Regions from separate parts of the Burkholderia savannae genome, predicted to be linked through region 1. Evidence: predicted binding sites of a transcription regulator. Region 1 holds the regulator's gene; the other holds the start of a gene.
The links. The regulator FliA, encoded in region 1, starts transcription of late flagellar genes. The targets are predictions, from matches to a motif close to CTAAAGTTTNNNNNNNNNNNGCCGNTA.
Positions count from the first base shown of each region.

Region 2: the regulator FliA is predicted to act here: its motif matches at 6,236-6,262, upstream of fliS (flagellar export chaperone FliS).

Region 1 covers NZ_CP013417.1:28-4,825, forward strand. Annotated here, with positions in the region: gene WS78_RS00015 (MinD/ParA family ATP-binding protein) at 1,675-2,487, shown strand; gene WS78_RS00020 (RNA polymerase sigma factor FliA) at 2,512-3,243, shown strand; S-adenosyl-L-homocysteine riboswitch at 3,373-3,512, shown strand; gene ahcY (adenosylhomocysteinase) at 3,547-4,798, shown strand, end outside.
Region 2 covers NZ_CP013417.1:3,859,626-3,867,636, reverse strand. Annotated here, with positions in the region: gene WS78_RS18945 (flagellar hook-length control protein FliK) at 1-82, opposite strand, end outside; gene fliJ (flagellar export protein FliJ) at 122-586, opposite strand; gene fliI (flagellar protein export ATPase FliI) at 592-2,163, opposite strand; gene fliH (flagellar assembly protein FliH) at 2,157-2,840, opposite strand; gene fliG (flagellar motor switch protein FliG) at 2,833-3,828, opposite strand; gene fliF (flagellar basal-body MS-ring/collar protein FliF) at 3,818-5,617, opposite strand; gene fliE (flagellar hook-basal body complex protein FliE) at 5,866-6,210, shown strand; gene fliS (flagellar export chaperone FliS) at 6,339-6,773, shown strand; gene WS78_RS18905 (flagellar protein FliT) at 6,770-7,096, shown strand; gene WS78_RS18900 (flagellar hook-length control protein FliK) at 7,209-8,011, shown strand, end outside.

The DNA of each region.
Region 1 (4,798 bases):
CGAGCCGCGACGCCCTGCGCCTCGTGCGCGAAGCGATGGGCGCCGACGCGGCGGTACTGTCCAACCGGACGCTCGACGACGGCCGCGTCGAGATCGTCGCGCTGCCCGCCGCCGAGCTCGCCGAAATCTCGACGCGCCGCGCGGCGGCGGACGCCGCGCACGGCGCGGCCCAGCCGCAGGCGCAAGCGCCGCGTCAGCCCGCGTCTTCGTTGTCGACGTTCGCGTCGCCCGCCGCATCGGTGGTCGTGCCGACCACCGCGTCGGCCGCGCCGGCCGCGCGCTCGGCCGCGAACCCCTACGCATCGGGCGGTCTTCCCGACGTGTTTTCGTCGGTGTTCGGCGCGAGCGTCGACGCTTCCGGCGACGACGCTCGGCCCACCGTCGCGCCACCGCCGGCCGCCCAGCCGCCCGCCGCGCCGTCCGAGCCCGCGCCGTGGCTCGTCGAGCACGCGAAGCGGCTGACGAAGCAGCACGAAGAGCTCGTTGCGCGCCCACGCGCCGCCGTGGCGGCCGCGCAGGCGCCGCGCGAGCGCGCCGCCGCGGACGAGCCGCCCGAATGGGCGCGCGACATCGTGCGCAACGTCTCGCGCCGGCTGCCGGCCGATGATGCGGCGGCGGCCAAGCCGGCGCCGCGCTTGCCGGAAGACACCGCGGCCGTCGTCGCGGACGCGGTGAAGGCGCGCATCGAGCGCATCGTCAACGACACGGTGATGCAGGAGCTCGGCTCGCTGCGCGAGCTGATGGAAGAGCAGTTCGCGGGCCTGATGTGGAACGAGCGCCAGCGCCGCAATCCGGTGCACGGCGCGCTGACGAAATACCTGTTCGCGGCGGGCTTTTCCGCGCAGCTCGTGCGGATGGTCGTCGACAACCTGCCGGAGGGCGCCGGCTACGACACGCTCGACGCGGCGGCCGAGTGGGCGCATTCGGTGCTCGCGGCGAACCTGCCCGTGCTCGACAGCGAAGACGCGCTGATGGAGCGCGGCGGCGTGTTCGCGCTGATGGGCCCGACGGGCGTCGGCAAGACGACGACGACCGCGAAGCTCGCCGCGCGCTGCGTGATGCGCTTCGGCGCGAGCAAGGTCGCGCTGCTCACGACGGACAGTTACCGGATCGGCGGCCACGAGCAGCTGCGCATCTTCGGCAAGATCCTCGGCGTGCCGGTGCACGCGGTGAAGGACGGCGGCGATCTGCAGCTCGCGCTTGCCGAGCTGCGCAACAAGCACATGGTGCTGATCGACACGATCGGCATGAGCCAGCGCGACCGCACGGTGTCCGACCAGATCGCGATGCTGCACGGCGCGGACACGCCGGTGCAGCGCCTGCTGCTGCTGAACGCGACGAGCCACGGCGACACGCTGAACGAAGTCGTGCAGGCGTACCGCAGCGCGGCGGGCCACCCCGATCTCGCGGGCTGCATCCTGACGAAGCTCGACGAGGCGAGCAACCTCGGCGGCGCGCTCGACACGGTGATCCGCTACAAGCTGCCGGTGCACTACGTGTCGACCGGCCAGAAGGTGCCCGAGAATCTGTACGTCGCGACGAAGAAATTCCTGCTGAAGAGCGCGTTCTGCGCGCCGCGCGAGGATTCCCCGTTCGTGCCGCACGACGACGATCTGCCGGCGATGCTGTCCGCGTTGAGCACGCGCGCCGGCAACGAACTGCACGAGGTCCGCTTTGGATAAGCGCATCACCGACCAGGCCGAAGGATTGCGGCGCCTGCTCGCCGGACGCGCGTCGCGCGTCGTCGCGGTGACGGGCGGACCCTCGGGCGTCGGCTGCACGTCGACGGTCGCGAACCTCGCCGCGGCGCTCACCGCGCTCGGCAAGGACGTGCTCGTCGTCGACGAGCGCGCGAACGTCCGCTCGATCTCGGCGACGCTGTGCGGCTCATGGCTGCGCGACGGCGAGCCGGTGCGTCACGAGCTCGGATTCTCGATATGCGGGGCGTCGCGGCTCGCGCGCGGCGGCTACAGCGACGCGCAGATCGAGGCGCTCGGCGACGGCGCGGCGGACATCGTGCTGATCGACGCGCAGCTCGACGCGAACGGCGCGCTCTCCGGGCTCGCGCGCGACGCGCACGACGTGCTCGTCGTCACGCGCGTGTCGGCGTCGGCGATCACCGAGGCGTACGCGTGCATGAAGCGGCTGCACTACGCGCACGCGCTCGCGCAGTTCCGCGTGCTGACGAATCACGTGCAGAGCGCGGCCGACGCGAAGGCCGCGTACGAGAACCTCGCGGGCGTCGCGAGCCGCTATCTGCGGGTGTCGCTGTCGAACGCGGGGTGCGTCGCGGCCGATCCGCTGATCGAGCGCGCGCGCGGGCTCGCGCACACGGTGGTGGACGCGTTTGCGTCGGCGGCGGCGGCGCGCGATTACCGGCAGATCGCCGCCGATCTGCTGTATTGGCCGATGCGCCCCGGTTCTGGCGTCGGCCGGGTCCGGACGGGAAGTTCGGCGTTTGAACGAGGCGCGGCTCATGCCGCCTGAACGCCACGACGAAGAGAGGGCACGATGTACAACGCTCAAGGCAAGATTTCCCAGGACGAAGTGCTGACGCAATATGCGCCGCTCGTGCGTCGTCTCGGCCTGCAGCTCGTCGCGAAGATGCCGGCGAGCGTGGATCTCGACGACCTGATCCAGGCCGGCATGATCGGCCTGCTCGACGCGGCGAGCCGCTACAAGGAAGACCAGGGCGCGCAGTTCGAGACTTACGCGACGCAGCGGATTCGCGGCGCGATGCTCGACGAGCTGCGCAGCAACGACTGGCTGCCGCGCAGCCTGCGCAAGACGTCGCGCGAGGTCGAGCACGCGGTGCACCAGGTCGAGCAGCGGCTCGGCCGCGCGGCGAACGAGACGGAGATCGCCGAGCACCTGCAGATGCCGCTCGGCGAATTTCAGTCGATGCTGCAGGATCTGCACGGCAGCCAGCTCGTCTACTACGAGGATTTCGACCGCTCGGCCGACGACGAGCCGTTCCTCGACCGCTACCGCGCCGACCACGCCGATCCGCTGTCCGCGCTGCTCGACGAGCATCTGCGCAGCGCGCTCGTCGACGCGATCGAGCACCTGCCGGAGCGCGAGAAGCTGCTGATGTCGCTGTACTACGAGCGCGGGCTGAACCTGCGCGAGATCGGCGCGGTGCTCGAGGTGAGCGAATCGCGCGTGTGCCAGCTGCACAGCCAGGCGGTCGCGCGGCTGCGCGCGAAGCTGCGCGAGCTGGCGTGGGTCGGCACGGAGAGCTGAGCCGGCCGGGCGGCGACGGGCGCAATGCACGGGAAGCGCGCGCGCGTCGGCGAGGCCGGCAAAATGCCGCGCGAGCGCTCCGCTTGCACGATAGGAAAATTTCGTCTCGATTTGCTACAATCCCACCTCGTTTCCGAGGAGCGTTGCGACGGGCCCCGCCCGCCAGGCTCGGAAAGGGTCAACCGAGCGGTGTGTCGGCGCAGCATCGTCGCGTAGCGGCGATCGTTCCCGCCGATGACGCCCGCTTACTTGAACGGCGCTCACGTCACAATTTTCTAGAACTTTTTTAGAAAGGAGGGCGTGATGAACGCCGCTGTCATCGATTCCAATTCCGCACAAGATTACGTCGTCGCCGATATCGCGCTTGCCGGCTGGGGCCGCAAGGAGCTGAACATCGCCGAGACCGAAATGCCCGGCCTCGTGCAGATCCGCGACGAATACAAGGCGCAGCAGCCGCTCGCGGGCGCGCGCATCGCCGGTTCGCTGCACATGACGATCCAGACGGGCGTGCTGATCGAGACGCTGAAGGCGCTCGGCGCGGACGTGCGCTGGGCGTCGTGCAACATCTTCTCGACGCAGGATCACGCGGCCGCCGCGATCGTCGAGGCCGGCACGCCCGTCTTCGCGTTCAAGGGCGAATCGCTCGACGAATACTGGGAGTTCTCGCACCGCATCTTCGAATGGCCGAACGGCGAGTTCGCGAACATGATCCTCGACGACGGCGGCGACGCCACGCTGCTGCTGATCCTCGGCTCGAAGGCCGAGAAGGATCGCTCGGTGATCGCCAAGCCGACCAACGAGGAAGAAGTCGCGCTCTTCAAGTCGATCGCGCGCCACCTCGAAATCGACGGCAGCTGGTACTCGAAGCGCCTCGCGCACATCAAGGGCGTGACCGAAGAAACCACGACGGGCGTGCACCGCCTGTACCAGATGGAAAAGGACGGCCGCCTGCCGTTCCCGGCGTTCAACGTGAACGATTCGGTGACGAAGTCGAAGTTCGACAACCTGTACGGCTGCCGCGAGTCGCTCGTCGACGGCATCAAGCGCGCGACCGACGTGATGATCGCGGGCAAGATCGCGCTCGTCGCGGGCTACGGCGACGTGGGCAAGGGCTGCGCGCAATCGCTGCGCGGCCTCGGCGCGACCGTGTGGGTCACCGAAATCGATCCGATCTGCGCGCTGCAGGCGGCGATGGAAGGCTACCGCGTCGTGACGATGGAATACGCGGCCGACAAGGCCGACATCTTCGTGACGGCGACCGGCAACTACCACGTGATCGGCCACGATCACATGAAGGCGATGCGCCACAACGCGATCGTCTGCAACATCGGCCACTTCGACTCGGAAATCGACGTCGCGTCGACCCGCCAGTACCAGTGGGAAAACATCAAGCCGCAGGTCGACCACATCATCTTCCCGGACGGCAAGCGCGTGATCCTGCTGGCCGAAGGCCGCCTCGTGAACCTCGGCTGCGCGACCGGCCACCCGTCGTTCGTGATGTCGAACTCGTTCACGAACCAGACGCTCGCGCAGATCGAACTGTTCACGCGCGGCG
Region 2 (8,011 bases), 370 kb from region 1:
CGTTCGCCGAAGAACCGGACGACGACTTGACCATCGTGCTCGCTGCGCCGAGCAGCAAACCGATCAGGGGAAGAGGAGGCATGTCGGATCTCGTGTTCGGGTTCGATGTGCGGCGCGGCGCTTACTTCGCCGCTTCCTTCGCCGCTTCCGCGCGCATGCGCAGCACCTTCGCCGCGTGCTCGTCGGCGTCGCGCTGCTCGCGTTTCGCGGCGTGTTTCGCTTCCTGCTGCGCGCCGCGCGCCTGCAGGATTTCGTACGAGCCGAGCGTGCGTTTCTTCGCCTGCCACTCGGGGCGCGCCGCTTCGATGCGCGTCTGCGCGGCGGCGACGACGCGCCGCTGCTGGTCGATCGCCGCGTCGAGCGTGTCGAGGAACGCCTGGAAGTTGCGGCAGTTGCCGGCGGGCATGCCCGATTGCGCGGATTCGGCGAAGCGCACGCGGTATTCGTCGCGATAGCGCAGGAGCGCGTCGAGCTGCGTCTGCGCGTCGGTGCGCTCGTGCTGCGCGCGGCCGAGCTGCTTGGTCGCGGCGTCGAGTTCGTCCTGCGCGCGCTCGAGCAGGAGCTGAAGGGGAAAGGTTTGGGCCATGGCGTTCAGCCTCCTTCGGATTCGAACAGCGCATCGAGCGCGGCGAGGCTCGGCGCGTATGGCGCGCATTCGCGAAAGCCCTGCTGCAGGAACGATTCGATGCGCGGGTACAGCGCAACCGCACGGTCGAGCTGCGCGTCGCGTCCCGCCGCGTACGCGCCGACCGCGATCAGGTCGCGGTTGCGTTGGTAGCGCGACAGCATTTGCTTGAACTGGCGCACGCGGTCGAGGTGCGCGTCGTCGATCAGCGCGGTCATCGCGCGGCTGATCGACGCTTCGATGTCGATGGCCGGATAGTGGCCGGCTTCCGCGAGCGAGCGCGACAGCACGATGTGGCCGTCGAGAATCGCGCGTGCGGAATCGGCGATCGGGTCCTGCTGGTCGTCGCCTTCGGTGAGCACCGTGTAGAACGCGGTGATCGAGCCGCCGCCTTGCGGCCCGTTGCCGGTGCGCTCGACGAGCGCGGGCAGCTTCGCGAACACCGACGGCGGATAGCCTTTCGTCGCGGGCGGCTCGCCGATCGCGAGCGCGATCTCGCGCTGCGCCATCGCGTAGCGCGTGAGCGAATCCATCAGCAGCAGCACGTGCTTGCCCTGATCGCGGAAATACTCGGCGAGCGTCGTCGCGTAAGCGGCGCCCTGCATCCGCAACAGCGGAGACACGTCGGCCGGCGCGGCCACGACGACCGAGCGCGCGAGCCCGTCCTCGCCGAGGATCTGCTCGATGAACTCCTTCACTTCGCGGCCCCGCTCGCCGATCAGGCCGATCACGATCACCTCGGCGCTCGTGTAGCGCGCCATCGTGCCGAGCAGTACCGATTTGCCCACGCCCGAGCCGGCGAAGAGGCCCATCCGTTGGCCGCGCCCCACGGTCAGAAGCGCGTTGATCGCGCGCACGCCGACGTCGAGCACGTGATGGATCGGTTCGCGATCGAGCGGATTGACCGACGGCGCGGTGAGCGGTGCGTCGACCTTCGACGCGAGCGGCCCGAGATTGTCGAGCGGGCGGCCCGACGCGTCGACGACGCGCCCGAGCATCTCCCAGCCGACGGGCAGGCGCTTGGCGCCCGCGAGCGGATCGGCGACGGGCGCGGTCTCGAGCGGCCACACGCGCGCGCCGGGCAGCACGCCCGCGACCGCGGTGGTCGGCATCAGGAAGAGGCGCTCGCCCGCGAAGCCGACGACTTCGGCTTCCGCATACGGCAGCGCGCTGCCCGCGGGCAACTCGATCGTGCATTCGGCGCCCACCGACAGCCTCAGTCCGATCGCTTCGAGCACGAGGCCCGCCGCGCGGGTGAGGCGTCCGCACGGGCGCAGCGGCAGCGCGCGCGCGTTGCGCTCGCGGATGCCGTCGAGATGGGCGCGCCAGTGCGCGAGATGCGGATTGGCGAGCGCCGCGCGCGACGTCGCGGGGCCCGCCGCGAGCGGGCGGTGGTGAGGGGGCTGGGCGAGCGCGCCGTCGCCGATGTCGCGCGCGGCCGCGTCGCCGTGCTCGGGGCCGCGCGACGCGAGCGCGAGCTCGCGCTCGAGCGCATCGAGTTCGTCGCGGCCGAGCGCGCCGGATGCGTTGCTCACCATGCGCTCACCTTGCCGAGCGCGGCCGCGACGCGCTCCCAGCGGGTCGTGAGCGTCGCGTCGATTTCGCCCGTCGATGCGTGCGCGCGGCAGCCGCCGCGCTCGACGGCCGCGTCGGTGCGCACGCTCCAGCCGAGCGCGTCGAGCTCGTCGTCCAGATAGGCTTCGACGACGGGCAGGTCCGCGGGATTCACGATCAGATGCGGTGCGCCCGCGAGCGCGGGCTCCGCGGCGAGCACCTCGCGCGCGGCCGCGATCAGCGCGGCCGGATCGTGCTGCACGTGCTGGCGCACGACCTGCTGCGCGATCTCGAGCGCGAGCGTCGCGATGTCGTCGGCGAGATCGCGCTCGACGCCCGCGAGCGCGTCGCGAAACGACGCGGCGAGCGCGGCGAGCGCGGCGCTCGCCGCGCGCGCTTCGGCTTGGCCTTCGTCGAAGCCCTTCGCGCGCCCCTGTTCGTAGCCGGCCTGATAGCCGAGCGCCTGGCCTTCGACGTGGCCGGCGGCGATCCCTTCCGCGTGCGCGGCGTCGCGCACGCGCTGCAGTTCGGCGGCGAGCGCGGCGGCCGCCGCCGCGCCGCCGTCGTCGGGCGGCGCGGGCGGCGGCGGATCGAACGAAGCCATCTCCCACCGCTGATACGCGGTGACGGGCTTGCTCGACGCGCTCGTGCGATCAGACATATGCGTCTTCCGCCTTGCCGCCGATCACGATCTGGCCGCTCTCGGCGAGGTTGCGCACGACCTGCAGGATCTTGCGCTGCTGCGTCTCGACTTCGGACACGCGCACCGGGCCGCGCGCGTCGAGATCCTCGGCGAGCAGCTCGGCCGCGCGCTGCGACATGTTCGACAGGAACTTCTGCCGCAGCGCGGGCGGCGCGCCCTTCAGCGCGACGATGAGCGCCTCCGATTCGACTTCCTTGAGCAGCAGCTGGATCGCGCGGTCCTCGAGTTCGAGCAGGTTCTCGAACACGAACATCTGGTCGATGATCTTCTGCGCGAGATCGGGATCGTATTGCTTGACGTTCTCGAGCACGGCTTCCTCGTGCACGCTCGTCATGAAGTTCAGGATCTCGGCCGCGGTGCGGATGCCGCCCATCGGCGCGCGCTTCAGGTTGTCGCTGCCGGACAAGAGGCCCGTCAGCACGTCGTCGAGCTCGCGCAGCGCGGTCGGCTGGATGCCGTCGAGCGTCGCGATCCGCAGCAGCACGTCGTTGCGCAGCCGCTCGGTGAAGCACGACGCGATCTCCGACGCCTGGTCGCGATCGAGGTGCACGAGGATCGTCGCGATGATCTGCGGGTGCTCGTTCTTGATGAGCTCGGCCACGGCCGCCGAATCCATCCACTTGAGCCCTTCGATCCCGCTCGTGTCGCTGCCTTGCAGGATGCGGTCGATGAGCACGCCCGCCTTGTCCTCGCCGAGCGCCTTCGTCAGCACCGAGCGGATGTAGTCGTTCGAATCGAGCGACAGCGCGGTGTGCTTCTCCGCTTCGTGCACGAAATCGTTGAGCACGCCCTCGACCTCTTCGCGCGTGACGTTCTTGAGCGAGGCCATCGCGGCGCCGATCTTCTGCACTTCGCGCGGCGCGAGGAATTTGAATACCTGCGCGGCCTCTTCCTCGCCGATCGACATCAGCAGGAGCGCGCTCTTGTTCAAGCCTTCAGCGTTCATCGGACACCCAGTTCTTCACGACGGTTGCGACGATCTTCGGATCTTGCCGCGCGATCGTGCGCGCGTAGTCCAGATTGCGTTCGTAGCGGTTCTTCTCGCTTTCGAAGGCGAGGAGGGCCGGATGCTCATCGTCCTCTTCGGCAAGCTGTTTCTTGTCGGGGCTCGGCAGGCCGTCGAGCGCGATCGCGTCGTCCGGGCCGTTGAGCGCCGCAACCGCGGCCGCCGCCGGCTGCTCGGCGGGCGGCGGGAACGCGCGGCGCAGCGCCGGGCGCACGAACATGAAGTAGAGCGCGGCGGCCGCCGCGGCGACGCCCAGCCACTTCGCGATGTCCTTGCCGAGCTCGATCATGTCGGGCTGGCGCCACCACGGCAGGTTCGCGAACGGGTCGACCGCCGCCGAGAACGTGCTGTTGACGACGTTCACCGAATCGCCGCGCTTCTCGTCGTAGCCCATCGCGTCCTTCACGAGCTGCTGGACCTGCGCGAGCTTGTCCGCGGTGAGCGGCTGCATCGTCACGTGGCCCTTCGCGTCGGTGGCCGGCTGATAGTTGACGACGACCGCGACGGACAGCCGCTTGATCGTGCCCATCGATTGCTCGACGTGACGCACCGTTCGGTCGAGCTCGTAGTTCGTCGTCGAATCCTTGCGATCGCTGACGGGCGTCGCAGCCGGGCCGGCCGGCTGGCCGTTGCTCGCGACGATCGGCGCGGACGCGGGCTGCGGCGGCGTGTTCGACAGCGCGCCCGGCACGCCCGACGCGCCGCTTTGCGCGAGCTCGGTCGCGGAGCTCGTCTGCTGGCTGCGGATCGCGGCCTGCTGCGGCGCGCCGTTCGGTCCGTAGCTCTCCGAGGTCTGCTCGATCTTCGAGAAGTCGACGTCGGCGCTCACCTGCGAGCGCGCGTTGCCGGCGCCGAAGATCGGCGCGAGGATCGCGTCGATGCGCTTTTGCGTGTTGCGCTCGATCTGCTGCACGTACTTGAGCTGGCTCGCGTCGAGGCCCGTGGCCGACGCGGTCTGCGTGAGCAGGTTGCCGTCCTGGTCGACGATCGTCACGTTCTTCGCGGGCATGTCGGGCACGCTCGACGACACCATCCGCGTGACGGCGAGCACCTGCCCTTCGTCGAGCACGCGGCCCGGATACAGATCGACGAGCACCGACGCCGACGGCGCTTCGCGCTCGCGCACGAACACCGACGGCTTCGGAATCGCGAGATGCACGCGCGCGGCGCGCACCGCGTTGATCGATTCGATCGTGCGCTGCAGCTCGCCTTCGAGCGCGCGCTGATAGTTGACCTGCTCGGCGAACTGGCTGATGCCGAATTTCTGGTTGTCCATCAGCTCGAAGCCGACCGAGCCGCCCTTCGGGAGCCCCATCGAGGCGAGCTTCAGACGCGTTTCGTGAACCTGGTTCGCGGGCACGAGGATCGCGCCGCCCGCGTCGGCGAACTTGTAGGGAACGTTTGCCTGCTGGAGCGCGGTGATGATCGCGCCGCCGTCGCGGTCGGACAGGTTGCTGTACAGCACGCGGTAATCGGGCGCGCGGCTCCAGAGCACGAGCGCGACGATCGCGGCGACGGCGAGCGCCGCGCCGATCAGGAACGGCAGGCGCGGATTCGTCTTCATCCGCGAAAGTCCGGGAATGCGCTCGGCGAAGCCGCCCAGGCCGAAATCCGCGCCGCCCGCCGCCGCGCCCGGCAGCGCGCCCGCCGCGGCCGCGGCTTGCGGCGGCGCGCCCGCAAGGCTCGAACGGGCGTCGGGATTGATCAGCGAGTTGGCCTGCGAGTCCATGCGTCGAGTATCTCCACTGCGGGCTGAGTGCCGGCTCGGCAGAGCAGGCGGACATTGACACGATGCGATTATCCGCAGTGCGGTCAAGCGCGATCGGCCGAATAGAGCGGGGTTTCGCCCGTACTTCTGCGTCTTTCGCCTTCGGGCCGCTGCTATGCTTTTTCGCAATCCGGCCCTTGCAACGCTCGCGGGAAGCCGGAGTTCCCCCCCGCCGGGCCCTCGCGGCCCGGCTCTTTTGCGGAGATCCCATGGTTGCCCCCGTCAACGGAATCGCTTCGGCGCTGCAACAAATGCAGGCGATGGCCGCGCAGGCCGCGGGCGGAGCGGCGAGTCCGACGGCGGCGCTCGCCGGCTCCGGCGCGGCGAGCGCCGGCTCGTTCGCGAGTGCGATGAAGGCGTCGCTCGACAAGATCAGCGGCGACCAGCAGAAGGCGCTCGGCCAGGCCCAGGCGTTCGAGCTCGGCGCGCAGAACGTGTCGCTCAACGACGTGATGGTCGACATGCAGAAAGCCAACATCGGCTTCCAGTTCGGGCTCCAGGTCCGCAACAAGTTAGTGAGCGCCTACAACGAGATCATGCAGATGTCCGTCTGACGGATCTCTCCGCGCGTCATTTTTCTAAAGCTTTCGGGCTTCCTTACCGATAACGTCGGTACAAGCCCGCGCCGTGCCGTGCACGGGGCGGTGATACCGGATCGAATGCACCAAAGAGGAGGAGCGCCATGTTCACCCCAGGACACGCTGGAGCCAGTGCCTATGCGCGCGTCGGCGTCGAAACAGGGGTGATGGGCGCATCTGCGCATCGGCTCATCGCGATGCTTTACCAGGGCGCGCGCCAGGCGATCGCGCTTGCGCGGCTGCATTTGCAGCAAGGCAACGTCGCCGCGCGCGGCGAGGCGATCGGCAAGGCCATCCGCATCGTCGAGAGCGGCTTGCAGCAGTCGCTGAACCTCGAAGCCGGCGGCGAGATCGCGTCGCGTCTCGACGCGCTTTACACGTACATCTGCCAGCGTCTGCTGCAGGCGAACGTCGACGCGAGCGAGCCGCTGCTGATCGAGGCCGACGGCCTGCTCGCGACGCTCGAGGACGCGTGGACGGGCATCGGCCCGGAGGTGGCCAGGATGACCGCGCAAGCCGCAACGGAACAGTCGCGATGAACCGGAAGACCGAATACTTTGCTCGCTACGAAGCGATCGCCGACGTGTCCGGGCGGATGCTCGTCGCGGCCCGCAATGCGGCATGGCATGCGATGGGCGGGCTGCAGGAGGAGTATCTGCGGCTTGTCGACGGGCTGAAAGAGGCCGAGCAGGGCGTCATGCTCGACGATGCGGAGCGCACCCGCAAGTTCGAGCTGATCCGCCGCATCCTCGCCGACGACGCCGCGATCCGCGATCTCGCGAGCCCGGAGGTCGCGCGGCTGTCCGCGTTCATCCGCGCGGGCCGCTCGACGCTGAACGACCTGTACCGGGCGCGCGGCTGAACGCGGGCGGGGCACGCCGCCGCGTTCGTGCGCGCCGGCTCACGCAAGCGGACGGCGCGCGTCCGTTTGCGCGGGTTGCACGAATTTCATCCGGCGCGCGTCAGGACTCACGATGACCGCTATCGACACCGCTGCCGCCGCCATCCTGGCGAGCCGCATCGACAGTCTTCTCGACGCGATCCAGCCCTCGGCGGGCGGCGCGGCGGCGGCACAGGTCGGCACGTCCGGCGCGCCGCCCGCGTCAGCGCCGCCGCAGCAGGCGGCGGGCGGGCCGCCGCCTGCGTCCGCGCAGGCCGTGCTGTCCGAGGTCGGACTCACGCTCGACGCGATTTCCCGTTACGGCGGTGATGCGACGCCCGCGGTCGTCGGCGCTGCGCCGCTGCTGCCCGCGCCGCCGATCGCGTCCGCCGCGCAAGCGGCCGCGTTGGTCGATCCGTTGCTTGTTGTCGCGTCCGATGCCGGCAACCCCGGGCCGTCCGCGGCGGCGCCCGGCGCGCAGGCGGCGCAGGCCGCGCAGGCCGCGGCGCAAGCGTCTTCGGGCGCATCGCCCGCCGCCGCGCTGAGCGCGGCGCTCGCGCAGGCCGTCGCGGAAAGCGGCCTCTTCTACGAATCCCATCTCGCACAATGGCTCGCGGGCCAGCGCACGACGGCCGAGCTCGCGCGCGAGCCGCAGGCGCGGCTCGCGACGGCCGGCCAGCCGGGCGCGCAGGCCGGCCAGGCGGGCAATGCGCTCGACGACGCGCTTGCCGATCTGCTCGCCGCGCGCCTGCCGCTGCCGCAAGGCGGCCGCGACGACGCGCCCGCGCAATCGGCGGCGCGCAACCCGGGGCAGCCGGCGGGCGACGCGGGCGAAGGCGCGGCGGCGTCGGGCCGCGCGCCGCCGAGCGCGGCGGCGCTCGCACGCTCGGTCGACGC